2 regions of the Brevibacillus sp. HB1.2 genome follow, and region 1 is predicted to be linked to the other one. Evidence: riboswitches for the same ligand, from Rfam matches in the RefSeq annotation. Region 1 holds a riboswitch; the other holds the start of a gene.
What was found. A riboswitch is a leader RNA that binds a small molecule or an ion and turns the genes downstream of it on or off. The one in region 1 is predicted to bind cyclic di-GMP.
Positions count from the first base shown of each region.

Region 2: another riboswitch for cyclic di-GMP. It lies ahead of HPY28_RS21385 (GNAT family N-acetyltransferase); the one in region 1 lies ahead of HPY28_RS14405 (methyl-accepting chemotaxis protein).

Region 1 covers NZ_JABMIU010000005.1:106,754-113,081, forward strand. The annotation lists gene HPY28_RS14390 (leucine-rich repeat domain-containing protein) at 1-203, opposite strand, end outside; partial or broken gene HPY28_RS14395 (FAD-linked oxidase C-terminal domain-containing protein) at 301-450, shown strand; gene HPY28_RS14400 (formate--tetrahydrofolate ligase) at 598-2,226, shown strand; cyclic di-GMP riboswitch class I at 2,364-2,464, shown strand; gene HPY28_RS14405 (methyl-accepting chemotaxis protein) at 2,537-4,510, shown strand; gene HPY28_RS14410 (transporter substrate-binding domain-containing protein) at 4,626-5,483, shown strand; gene cshA (degradosome RNA helicase CshA) at 5,736-6,328, shown strand, end outside.
Region 2 covers NZ_JABMIU010000010.1:181,017-187,344, reverse strand. The annotation lists gene yhbH (sporulation protein YhbH) at 1-110, shown strand, start outside; gene HPY28_RS21400 (YiaA/YiaB family inner membrane protein) at 168-455, shown strand; gene HPY28_RS21395 (alpha/beta hydrolase) at 565-1,614, opposite strand; gene HPY28_RS21390 (methyl-accepting chemotaxis protein) at 1,735-3,225, opposite strand; gene HPY28_RS21385 (GNAT family N-acetyltransferase) at 3,218-3,772, opposite strand; cyclic di-GMP riboswitch class I at 3,967-4,050, opposite strand; gene HPY28_RS21380 (peroxiredoxin-like family protein) at 4,224-4,886, opposite strand; gene HPY28_RS21375 (Crp/Fnr family transcriptional regulator) at 4,971-5,648, opposite strand; gene HPY28_RS21370 (DNA alkylation repair protein) at 5,648-6,328, opposite strand, start outside.

The DNA of each region.
Region 1 (6,328 bases):
GTGAGTTCTTCGATATTGAATAAATCCTCCATTTTGATGTCCTGCTTTTGCTTATTCAGTGATTTAGATAAAGATTCTAATAATAACGGGGAGACACTCTCCGCTTGGGATTGTTCTTTCGGCAATTCATTCAAATTCGTTTCGTTGGCTTCGCATCCAGTTAGTACACCTAAAATGATCAAAAGAGTTATAAGCTTTTTCAAATTCATCCCCCATTTTTCAGGACATCCTAGTGGCTATCCTGTCATTAACTGTATGACGTTAGATTCCATAAATTGGTTTCTCGCTTTTTTTATTCTAGGAGCCTGCACCGGAGAGCATGGTGTGGGTGTGGGGAAAATCAAATACCAGCGCAAGGAACATGGAGAAGCACTGGATGTCATGCAAGCTATGAGACAAGTGATGGACCCGAACGGTATTTTGAATCCGGGAAAAATTTTCGGGAAATAACAGAGAGCCTGCATTCTGAACGTTTGTCGGAATGTGGGCTTTTTCTTTTGCGTAATGTGTCGAAGAGGAGAGGAGAAAAAGGAAAAATGCAGAATGTAGAAGATTGGTAACTGGTGCATTACATTCTGGTGTGGCAGGGAGGCAAGTATGAAGTCTATTGTTGAAATTGCCAAGAGTGCAGGTATCGAAGAACAGCATTTGGAGCTATACGGAAAGTATAAAGCCAAACTATCAGATGAGCTATGGGAGCAAGTGAAGGAGCGCCCTGATGGCAAACTGATTCTTGTTACAGCGATGAACCCTAACCCGGCGGGAGCAGGCAAGACGCTCACGACGATTGGTCTGTCACAAGCATTAAATTTTCTCGGGAAGAAAACAATGGCAGCGCTTCGCGAGCCGTCCTTGGGTCCTTGCATGGGGATCAAGGGAGGAGCAACCGGAAGTGGCCAAGCACAAATTCTCCCGGCTGATGAAATTAACCTGCATTTTACAGGGGACATTCATGCGATTACAGCTGCACATAACTTGTTGGCAGCGATGATCGACAATCATATTTTCCATGGCAATCCGCGTGGGCTCAATCCAAAGAAAATCGTCTGGAAACGGGCAATGGACATGAACGACCGTGCACTGCGTAACATCGTTGTTGGTCTGGGTGACGGCAATGGAATGACGCGTGAGGATGGCTTCATGATTACGACCGCGTCAGAAATCATGGCGATTTTATGTTTGAGTGAGAATCTAGCAGACTTGCGCGAGCGGTTGAACCATATCATTATTGGATACGATTTCGATGATCAGCCAGTACGGGCAGAAGAAATCAACGCGGTCGATGCGATGTGCGTTCTCTTGAAGGAAGCGATCAAGCCCAATCTCGTACAGACAATCGAGGGAACTCCAGTCATCATTCACGGCGGACCTTTTGCCAATATCGCGCATGGGTGCAGCAGCGTGATCGGAACCAAGATGGCCTTGAAGCTGGCGGATTACGTCGTAACAGAGGCGGGATTTGGTGCGGATCTGGGAGCGGAGAAGTTCTTTGACATCAAGTGTAGAAAAGCAGGTCTGACTCCATCGGCTGCTGTCGTGGTCATTACGGTTCGTTCGTTGAAATACAACGGCGGCGTAAAAGTACCTGACCTCGCAGTGGAGAACTTGTCTGCTCTGGAAAAAGGCTTCGAAAACGTCAAGCGCCATCTGGAAAACCTCCAGAAGTTCGGTGTGCCAGCAGTGGTGGCCATCAATCATTTTGCGACAGATACCCAAGCAGAGATTGATGCCGTCATTGCGCTATGCCAAGCCGCCGGAGCTGAAGCAGCACTCTCCAAAGTATGGGCAGAAGGAGGAGCTGGCGGTGTCGAGCTGGCTGAAAAAGTGACGCGTGCAGCAGAGCGACCTTCGTCCTTCCGATTCTTGTATGAGGAAGACCTCAGCATTAAAGACAAGATTGAGACAGTCGTGAAAGAAGTATACCGTGGATCAGGGGTTGTCTTTTCGCCGCTGGCATTGAAAACGATGCAAAAGGTAGAAGAAATGGGCATGTCCCATCTGCCTGTGTGCATGGCGAAAACACCGTACTCCTTTACGGACCGCGCTGATCTATTGGGGGCACCTGTTGACTTCACAATCCAAGTGAGCGAAGTGCGCATATCAGCAGGAGCTGGTTTTATCGTCGCATTGACCGGAAGCTTGGTTACAATGCCAGGCCTCCCGAAAAAGCCGGCTGCGGAATCGTTATATGTAGACGAGGATGGGCAAGTGATCGGATTAAGCTAATCTAAAAGTTTGACAAAAAGCTGACAACTGTAAAAGGTTGTCAGCTTTTTTTCCATTTTGAGGTTTATTAGCGAAAAGTTATGGGAAATGAAAGGTGAGATTGAAAAAAAGTGGACTTTAACTGAAAAAACAACAAGGAATGACAAAGGCAAACCTGTTGAAAGGCAGGGACGCAAAGCCACGGGTCTAAGGACGAAAGTCAAATGACTTTCGCAGCTAGGACAGCCGGGTTGCCATACCGTAGTCATGATGGGCTGTCGGTGGGCAGTCTTTTTTTTGTTGAAAAAACAGAAGGGAGAAGTGAATCGGTATGAAAAATAGTTTGAAGAATAAGCTAATTATCGTTTTGTGCCTGCTGTTGGTTATTAGTTTGGGTACGGTTTGCGGTGCAAGCTATTGGAGTGCTTCCAATCTTTTGGCAGACAGTCTGGACAAAGAAGCTGAGTTGTCAGCTAGCAATCTCTCGATACGTATCGATGGTTTCTTTCAAGAAAAAATTAGTATTGTAGATGCGGTGGGAGGGCTGATGTCGGCTGATCAAAATGTCGAACAGGACCTGAAACTTATTCAAGAAGCTCAAAAGGAAAATCCCGAGTTTGAGACGTTCTTCTTTTCGCATGACTTAAGCGGTAAGAAAGTAATCAATTTCAAGGGAGAAGTGACTGACATCTCGGATCGTCCGCATATTAAGGAAGCCAGCAAAGGGGAAGGGAAGGTTGTTGTCTCCGAGCCAGTCATTTCAAAGCGAACAGGGAATAACATCGTGACTCTTGTCGTTCCATTGATGAAGGACAATCGTCAATACGGTTATATCGGTTCTACTATTCCTATCAATGAAATCCAAAAAAAGGTGTCCGAAGAGAAATTTGGCCAAGCTGGTTACGCCTTTTTAGTAAGCAAAACAGGAACATTTATTTATCATCCGAAAAGCGAGTACATTCTGAAGGAATCGATTCTCGACATGGGTATTCTTGAGCTTCAGACAGCTTTTGAAGATATCAAACAAGGGAATCATGGAATCGCCCAATACAAATACGAGAATGTAGAGCGATTTGCTTCCTATGCTCCTACCAGTTTGAACTGGGGCCTATACATCACTGCACCCGTAGCGGAGCTGCATGCGCCTGTCGATCAATTGTCAGTCCGATTGATGGTGATTTCCCTCATCGTGTTGGCGATTGGGGTTGTCCTCGTTTATTTCTTGGCTGTACGCATGGTGAAACCAATTGAGCGTCTGAATCACGCAGTAAATGTAGTGGCGCAGGGGAACTTGAAAGAGACTGTAACGGTTGAGGGAAAAGACGAGATTGCAGTTCTATCACGTGACTTTAACCAGACGGTATCGCACTTGAAAAATTTGATCGAAGACGTATCTCTGTCGTCTGATCAAGTACAGCGTTTTAGTCAGGAAGTATCCGAAGGTATTAAACAAGCGACGGAAAACATCAACCAAATCGGTTTGTCTATTGCACAGATTTCTGAGGGAGCAGAGGCGCAGGCCACCAGCTCGCAGGATGTCGCGTTGTCTATGAATGACATGGCAGCAGGCATCGTGAAAATCGCGGAGACGTCTGCACATGTTTCAGAGGCTGCCCAGGTAGCAACAGAGCAGGCAGAGCAAGGAACTGCAGTGGTAGAGCAGGCAGTTCGCCAGATGGGAAGCATTGGCGAGGGAACATCGAAGGCGACAGTAGCCATCGAGCAGCTCAACAATCGTTCCAAAGAAATCGAAGGCATTCTCGATACGATCAGTCAGTTAACCTCGCAAATCAATTTGCTTGCCTTGAACGCTTCGATTGAGGCAGCACGTGCCGGCGAGCATGGACGTGGGTTTGCCGTGGTTGCCGGAGAGGTGAAAAAACTGGCGAATCAATCCGAAGAATCCGCATCCAAAATCGCAATGCTGATCGGAGAAATCCAGCAGGATACTCGTCACGCGGTAGAAGTCATGACCGCGGGCAACCAAAACGCTCAGCAAGGTATTCAACTGGTCGAAGAGGTTCGCGAAATCTTCGGGCATATTTTGGAATCTTCCCGTAACGTTGCTGCGCACATTTTGGAAGTATCCGCAGCATCTGAGCAAATGTCAGCGGGCTCCCAACAGGTGAGTGCTTCTGTAGATGAAATGCATAACATTGCAAAACATGCTTCACTCGACGCGCAAACAGTGGCAAGGGCGACCGAAGAGCAACTTCAAGCCATCCAAGAAATTGGCCAGTCTGTCGAGCGTTTGAACGCAGTGGCAGAAGAATTACAGCAAGGAATTGGTAGGTTTACTGTGTAAGAGGCGGCTCGACAGGTTGTAAGTCCTCTTCTTTGAAAGGGGGGATGCCATTAGGGGATGATGGAGTTTGTTTCTGATAACTAAATTCATACCGTTTAACAGGAGGAGAAACCAGATGAAAAAATTTACAAAAACAATCTTGGCGAGCACACTCGCTGCAACTATGCTCATGACAGGTGGAACAGGTGCTTTTGCCGCAACGGCGGTTAAGCCTGTGCCAACCGTAGCTGCTGAAGCTGCTAAAAAACCGCAAACGAAGAAGTTTGAGTCTCGTTTGGACGAAATCATTGCGAGAGGCTATATCCTCGTAGGTACTCCAGGTGACTACAAACCATTTACATATTTGAATCCAAAAACGAACGAATTCGAAGGTTACGATATCGATGCGATGAAAGAATTCGCAAAAAGCCTGGGAGTAGAGGCGCGTTTTGTCCAAACATCTTGGCCAACACTGATGAACGATCTCTTGGCAAATAAATTCGATATTGCTGTCGGAGGCGTTACGCGCAACACAGACCGTCAGAAAAAAGCGCACATGAGCGATCCTTACATTCAGTTCGGTAAAGCTCCACTCATCCGCAAAGAAGACAAGGACAAGTACAAGAGTGTAGCAGACATCAACAAGCCAGAGGTGCGCATTGGTGTGAATCCAGGTGGCACCAACGAAAAATTCGTTCGTGAGCATCTGACAAAAGCAACTGTAACAGTTGAACAAAACAACCTCGACATTCCTGGTCTGGTAGCAAGTGGTAAGTACGATGTGATGATCACAGATACGCTGGAAGCAATTGTGTATTCTAAAGCAGATTCCCGCCTGTATCCAGCTCTGACCGACAACCCGTTCACGAAGAGTGAAAAAGCGTACATGATCCATCGTGGAGACACCATCTTCGCTAACTACCTGGATCTGTGGATGGACGAGATGAAACTGCAAGGCAAGTTCGATGAGCTTTACAACAAATGGGTAAAATAATCCGATAACAGACAAGCAGCCTGATCTTAGGCTGCTTTGTTATTTTTAAAAACGGTAGCATCACAAAATCAGGCAATTTGGGTATATATGCAGTTTGCTTTTTCAGTCATTGCATGGTACGATTACAGCTATGTTCTTTAGGGTGCTACGTACAATCGGGGATAAAAGGGCATGTTCCGGATCGTAAGGAATAGTGCCCTTTTTTTTGAGAATTTTATAGATGAAGGTATTGATAAAGGAGACTGACATTCATTGGCGACTTTTAATGATTTTGGCTTACATCATTCCATTGTTAGAGCGTTGAGCAACATGGGCTTCGAAGAGGCTACAGCGATTCAGGATCAAACGGTTCCTGTAGCACTGCAAGGTCGTGACCTGATCGGTCAGGCACAAACAGGTACTGGTAAAACAGCTGCATTCGGTATTCCATTGATTGAACGCTTGGATGAAACAAGCGGAAATATTCAAGGGGTTGTTTTGACTCCAACACGTGAGCTGGCTGTTCAGGTTGCAGAAGAGATTAATAAAATTGCCCAATTTAAAAACATCTCTGCACTGCCAATCTATGGTGGTCAAGACATCACTCGTCAAATCAAAGCGTTGAAAAAACGTCCACAAATCATCGTAGCAACACCTGGTCGTTTCATGGACCACATGAGAAGAAAAACCATTCGTCTGGATGCCATTGAGGTTGTTATTTTGGACGAAGCGGATGAAATGCTGAACATGGGTTTCATCGACGACATCAAGGAAATCTTGAAAGAGGTTCCAGACAATCGTCAAACCCTGTTGTTCTCTGCTACGATGCCGAGAGCGATCCAAGAAATTGCACAACAGTTCATGAA
Region 2 (6,328 bases), on a different contig from region 1:
CGTATCGCCACATCAAAGAGCCGAAATTCATGCATTGTGTCATTCGGGAAAAGGGCGAGGTATACAAGGCGTTGCGTACTTTCTTTGGCAAGAAGGAAGCTGTGAAGTAATCTATAGTGGCAACCGGGCGAGAAATCGTCCGGTTGACTTATGTGAGGGGTGTTACTATGTATCCACAAAAGCATCGGATGCGCAACACGGGAGCCTTCACTTTCTTGGCATACTTTACATTGGGGGCAGGTGTACTGCTATTTTCCATCGGTTTATACAATGCAACAGGTCTTCAGCTGCACGAAAAGGGGTATTATATCGCATGTATGCTTCTGGTAGCAGTTGGATCGATTTTGACGCAAAAAGTAGTGAGAGATAATGCAGAGGATCGAACGATTATTGAGGAGCAGGAAAGAGAATTTAACTTGAAGGTATCGAAAGCGGAGAAAGAAACGCCGAAATAGCCCAGATGGTGTATGGTTTGGGCAAGGAAATGTTAAAGTTGTTCATCATCGGGTATTCGCTCCATTTTGGTGGGGAGGAAACCAATGGATCGCAAAAAAACCGCCAGGGTCATGCCCTGACGGTCTTTCGAATGAGCGCTACAAACCCCTCTGCCTTTTCAATGTGTGGAGAGTGCCCCACATTTTCCATGACTATCTCCTGATAGGAACCGCCAGCGCGCTGATATTGTTCGAGCACGTCTCGAATTTGGGAGACCATCGGCTGCGGAGGATATTCGTCTTCTCCCGGCCATCCGGGGACATAGCCAAGCTTGCCCAGTGTACCGAAATCAGCAAGCGACTGATCCGAGATAATGGCATCATCCGCACCGCGAATCCATAAAATCGGACACTTCGGCTCCATCTGGACAATACCGGACAAATTTACGTATTTGGGAGAAATCGCATTCGTAATCCCTGTCGTCCCAGGAGCAACACCGGGCCAATCGTTTACGTATTCAAAGGCACCAGGGTAAAAGCCCTCTCCCGTTCTCGTAGAGATTATCGCGCTCACATAACGATCTTCCTGCTCTGGGCCAACCTGGAACGGGGGATTGAAATAAAGCTGATTCATGACATTGCGAGGACTGGAGGGAGATTCATTACTCATATCTTTGGCTGCTATCCTTTTGACCAGCTCGGAGTTGACAGCTCCTCCACCTGAGCCTGAGAAGCTGCTGTAGCACGGGGTGCCAGCTATATCCTTGGTTCCACCAAAGCCGTAAGGAGACATGGGGGCGATTAGAATCAGGGAGCGTACTTCCTGCGGGTGATCGATGGCAAACTGCATCGCGATCCCACCGCCCAACGACCAGCCGGCAAGATGGACGGGTGTTGGCAAGTCCAATGCCCGAATAAACGAATGAAGGTCATCCGACCAGTCTCGCAAACCGAGTGTCGCATCGATGGGCAATGCTTCACTTGCTCCATAGCCACGCATATCAGGTGCGTACACACGGTACTGGTCACATAGAGCCGCAATGGTATCATCCCAGAACAAGTTGGCTGATGCATTGCCGTGAATGAGGAGGAGCGGTTCTCCTTCTAGTACGCCAGCTGTCAGATAAGAAACGAGCAGTCGATCGGTCTGAATCGTTTTTGTTTCGATTCGTGCATCCATCAATGATGTGCTCCTTTCATTGTATAAGATTATAAATATCAGAATATTTACATTATATATCTGTTCGGTTACAAAATGAGAAAAGAAAACAACCGCCCGTGAAAGGCGGTTGCAGGAAGGTTACATATGGAGACCACGCATCTGTTGTTCGATTTTCTCAAAGCCGCCAGAAACCTTAACGACTTCGTCTTTTTGTTCAGAAACGAGAACAAGCACTTCTTCCAGGCTCTCTTTGTTCTTGTCGGTAATATCTGCGTTGACTTCAACTTTTGCGCCGACTTCTTGAATCATACTGTGAACATGGATAATGAACTCTTGCAGGTTTTTCGTTTTATCCGCAAAGTTTTGCATGTAGTTGTCTACATTGGTGAACATTTCTTGTACTTCAATGATGCCCTCGCTATTTTTCTCAAAAGAAGTCTGTGACTCAGAAATCATATCTGATACGAGCTTCATTTTTTCGCGAATGGTCATGAGCAGGTTCGAGATCGACTCAGAGGATAGCTTGGAGGATTCAGCCAGCTTGCGTACTTCATCTGCTACTACAGCAAATCCTCGGCCGTGTTCGCCTGCGCGAGACGCTTCAATCGTGGCATTGAGTGCCAACAGATTGGTTTGTGCAGAAATCTCGGAAATGGTTTGAATGATTTTCCCAATCGATTCGGTTTCTTTATTGAGCTCTTGAATCAGCTGGTTTGTACCTTGGATATCCTTGATGAATCGTTCAAAGTCATTGCCGATGTTGCCGATGCGTTTGCCGCTCTCATTAGTGGCTTCTTTGGTCGATTCTACGTAATCATGCATCTCTGTAACAGAGCGGGTCATGTCCTCCACTTGCAGATTCGTCGAGCTCATTTCCCGACGCAGTTCGTCGGTATTGCTGGTCTGAACCGTAAAGGACTCCATAATGTCTTGCAGGGAAGCGACGGTTTCGACTGCGCGAATATTTACACCGTCCGTCACCTTGTTCAAATTCTCTTGATAGTCTTGCATAGAGGTGAGTGATTCATTGATCTGATCCAGAACACGTTGCAACGATTCCTTTGAGGCAATCGCTTCTTGTTTTTGTTGCTCACTTTCCTCTTGCAGCTTGTTATTGAATACAGCATGCATCATGCTCGTGACAGAGACGAAGCAGAAGGTAAGCAAGAAGTACATCAGATCAAGGTTGTTTGTCGAATGGAAAATCGTTTCTCTCTGTGTCAGGAAGTAGTAAGAGACAATACCCAATGTCGATACAATCGTCAAAATATTGATGAGTCGGTCTTGATAAATCCCCATGACTGCTACAAAGAACATAATGGTCATGATATTGATCATATGCGGGTCCAGTCCAACTACGATGAACATAAAAATTCCGATTACCGCGAAGTTGAAAAACTTCATGAAGGGCGCTGCTTTTTCACGGAACCTCGGGCGATTGGAGATGTAAGTAAAAGGTGCCAGTACGCCATACAAAATACCCAGTATCGTGAAAACGAATGTGTACGATACGCCTAGAAAAAGGTTTAAGACCTGAACTACCGTAATAATACTTGCGAATACGATTACGACCCAATTGTTTCTTCTTCTCAATAGATCAATGTTATCCATGTTATCCATGTTACCCACCTACCTCGACTTTTACTTGGTTGGATGACGACGAATTGTACCAGGAATATTTCGGATCGTGCTTATTGTCATAGACATCTTTTAGATGGAAGAGGGTCGGAATGGCATCGGCCCCTTTGTAAAAGACGATATCTTTGGTCTGAGTCGCCTTTACTTGATACTTCTTGTTAATGAACGTAAAAAAAGTCGGATCTGCTACCCCGATTGCGTGGGTATAACCGTGCTTTTCAGCGTAATCTATCATCAAGCAAATTCCTTTTTGCCCTAGTTGTCCACGGTATTTCGGCAAAACAGCGAGACTGTCTACCTCCATTACTTTCATATCTTCTGTAACAACATCCTGAAAAAGTGATTTCATATAAGCACTTGATTTGGAAAAGGGCGTCATTTCAAATGTTCCACCTGCTTCACCATCTTCGGCAAGTAAGAGGAACTGAGCCGAGCCTTCTTTCGCATGCTCCATCTCGAAGCCCATGCTTGTCCATACTGTTTCTTTGATTTCATGAAATTTTGCTAACTCTTGTACGGTTTCTACTTGTTTGTACATAACTTCTCCACTCCATCATTTTCTCTGATTGAACCATGTTGTGTATGTTTGACGTCACTAAAGTTATGTTTTTCCATCCGATACGATAATGAAAGTGCTTTCATCCTCCTTTCAAAAATGTAAACACAAAAAAAGGCCGTTCCATCGAAATGGAACAACCGAAGCTACCAACATCGAATAAATGGTCTCAAGATGATGGCAACCCGGCTATCATGGTCAAAGACTGTAGACCCGTGGTTTTGCGTCGCCACCTTTCGATGACTTTGCCTTTTGCATTTTTTAGCAGAAATTGTAAAGATGTGTCGAATTTTGCTAGACATAATCATGCAAAATATAAGCCAAAAGATATATTCTTGTCAAGTTTTGGTAGGGAAAATAAACTAATTGTTCATAAAGCATAGACGTAGAAAAAACCAGTTGTGTGATCAACTGGTTCTTCGTTATATAAGCGTTAGGTTAGGGTACGCAGAATGTCTAAAACTTCACTAGGCTCCATGCGTTTTTTGTAATCAGGATCTAAGCCTGCTGAACGGATTACGCCCTGGTTGTCGAGGATATAAGTAGCAGGTATGGGGAGTGTCCATGAATCTTCGCTATTAAAACGATGGAGATCAATATCCAATGATCGGTAGGTATCATGTAAAAAATCAGGCAGTCTGAATCTGAGTTTATATTTTTCTGCTACTTGGTTATTGGTATCGCATAACACGGGAAAGCTCAGACCGTTTTTCTCTTGCATAGTAAGAGAGTGTGCAGGAGATTGTGGACTAATGGCAAACAATTGGGCACCCAGAGAGGTTATCGTATCGATCTGTTTTTGGTATGCTTGCAGCTCCAAATTGCAGTAGGGGCACCATGATCCACGGAAAAATGTGAGGACGACGGGACCTTTTCCGATTTTTTCCGACAAGGTAATGGTCTTGCCAGTGTGATCGTTCAACGAGAAATCAGGTGCAATCGAACCAATCGGCAAGCCCTTTGCGTGTCCAGAGGTCCGCAGCTCCTCGATTGATTTTGTAAATGCATCTGTTACTTCACGAGTGAGGAGGTCTGCTATTTGAATGGTTGTAAAATCCAGCTCTTCGCGCAGGCTCTGAAAATGTGGTTTATCCATATGTCGTTCCCCTCTTTTTCGAAAGAATAGTAAAAGCCATAGCTTTACGATATCTTTCTTTTGGAGGGGAAGATGTAACCTGGATTACATTCTCTTCAAAATTTCGTCCCGATGAATGGAAATGGATTTAAAGCCTGTTTGAATTAGTTCTTCTCTTACTAAAGCACGTAATGCTACCGTCACAGCTTCCCTGGATGCCCCGACAAAATGGGCGAGTTCTTGATGGGAAAGAGGTAAGTCAATTTGTTGAAATGCCGAACTGTTAGGAGTGCCAAATTGATCGGCAAGCCTTACTAATGTGGAAATAATGCGATCTTGTAAAGGGAGAAGAGCAAGATTTTCGGCTGCCTGGCTGATCGAAACCATTCTATCGCTAATGATCTTCATGATCTTCATCATCAGTTGCGGATGTTCGATTATGTAGCTCTCAAATTTTGCTTTGCTCATTTTACAAATGAGGCAGTCTTCGATGGCTTCTATATACATCTCCCGTGTACCTAATGAGAGGAGATCCACTTCTCCAAACACATTGCCTTCCCCGAGGATATCGAATGTGAACTGCCGCCCATCCCGATTTACTTTATATAAACGTACTTTCCCCTGTTTGATGAAGTAAAAGCCCTCTGAAAAAGTTTCTGGTGTTTGAATGCACGTATTTTTGGGAAAAGGGGATAAGGAGGTTAATTGATCGATTAAGCGCAAACTTTCCTCGGATAATGAATTTAACAAATAAAATTGAGATAAATAGGTGATTTGGTTCATCATTTCTGTTCGGTTTGGGTCTTCAGAATCGTTCTTTTCGCTTTGGTGACAATTCTTTTCGTTTCCTTTGTATCAGAGATTCTTAACCAATCGTCACAAAGCTGCGCCACCCAGTCAGGTTGTGATTTACTCGCATCGTTCAACCAATTCCCAACAGAATCTTGAACATATTTGGATGGATCTGACTTCACTGGCGTAAGCAAGGGCAGACAGCGAGCAGGCTCATTTTTCAATGTGTCAATATGCTTGCACCAGACCCCTCGAGGGCGTGTAGCTTCTACCGCAAAGCGGCGAATATTTTCGTCAGTATCAAGTACCCATTCGCTCAGGAGGTGAATGGAATGGTTCAGATCATGCACGAGAGAATCTCGAATTGCCATCCATGCGATCTCTCTCACTCCAAAATGATGATCTGCCGAGAGTTTTCTTATTTGCCTTAGCTTTTCTTCGAGCGATAAGCTGTTGTCCAAACCAATGATATAGGCACTCCAGCAACGTACACTGTCTGACTTGTGGGTGGCCAACGATAGGAAAACGGGAGACGTAGCTGTGGGTTCACCCGATTTGTGTAAGATCGCAAGTAGTTCTTGGCCAATCAGACGGATAGCTTTCATTCCGCTCGTAGATCCCGTTTCTTCTAATTGATAAACAAGTTGAGAGATATGTGTGTCTAATTGAAC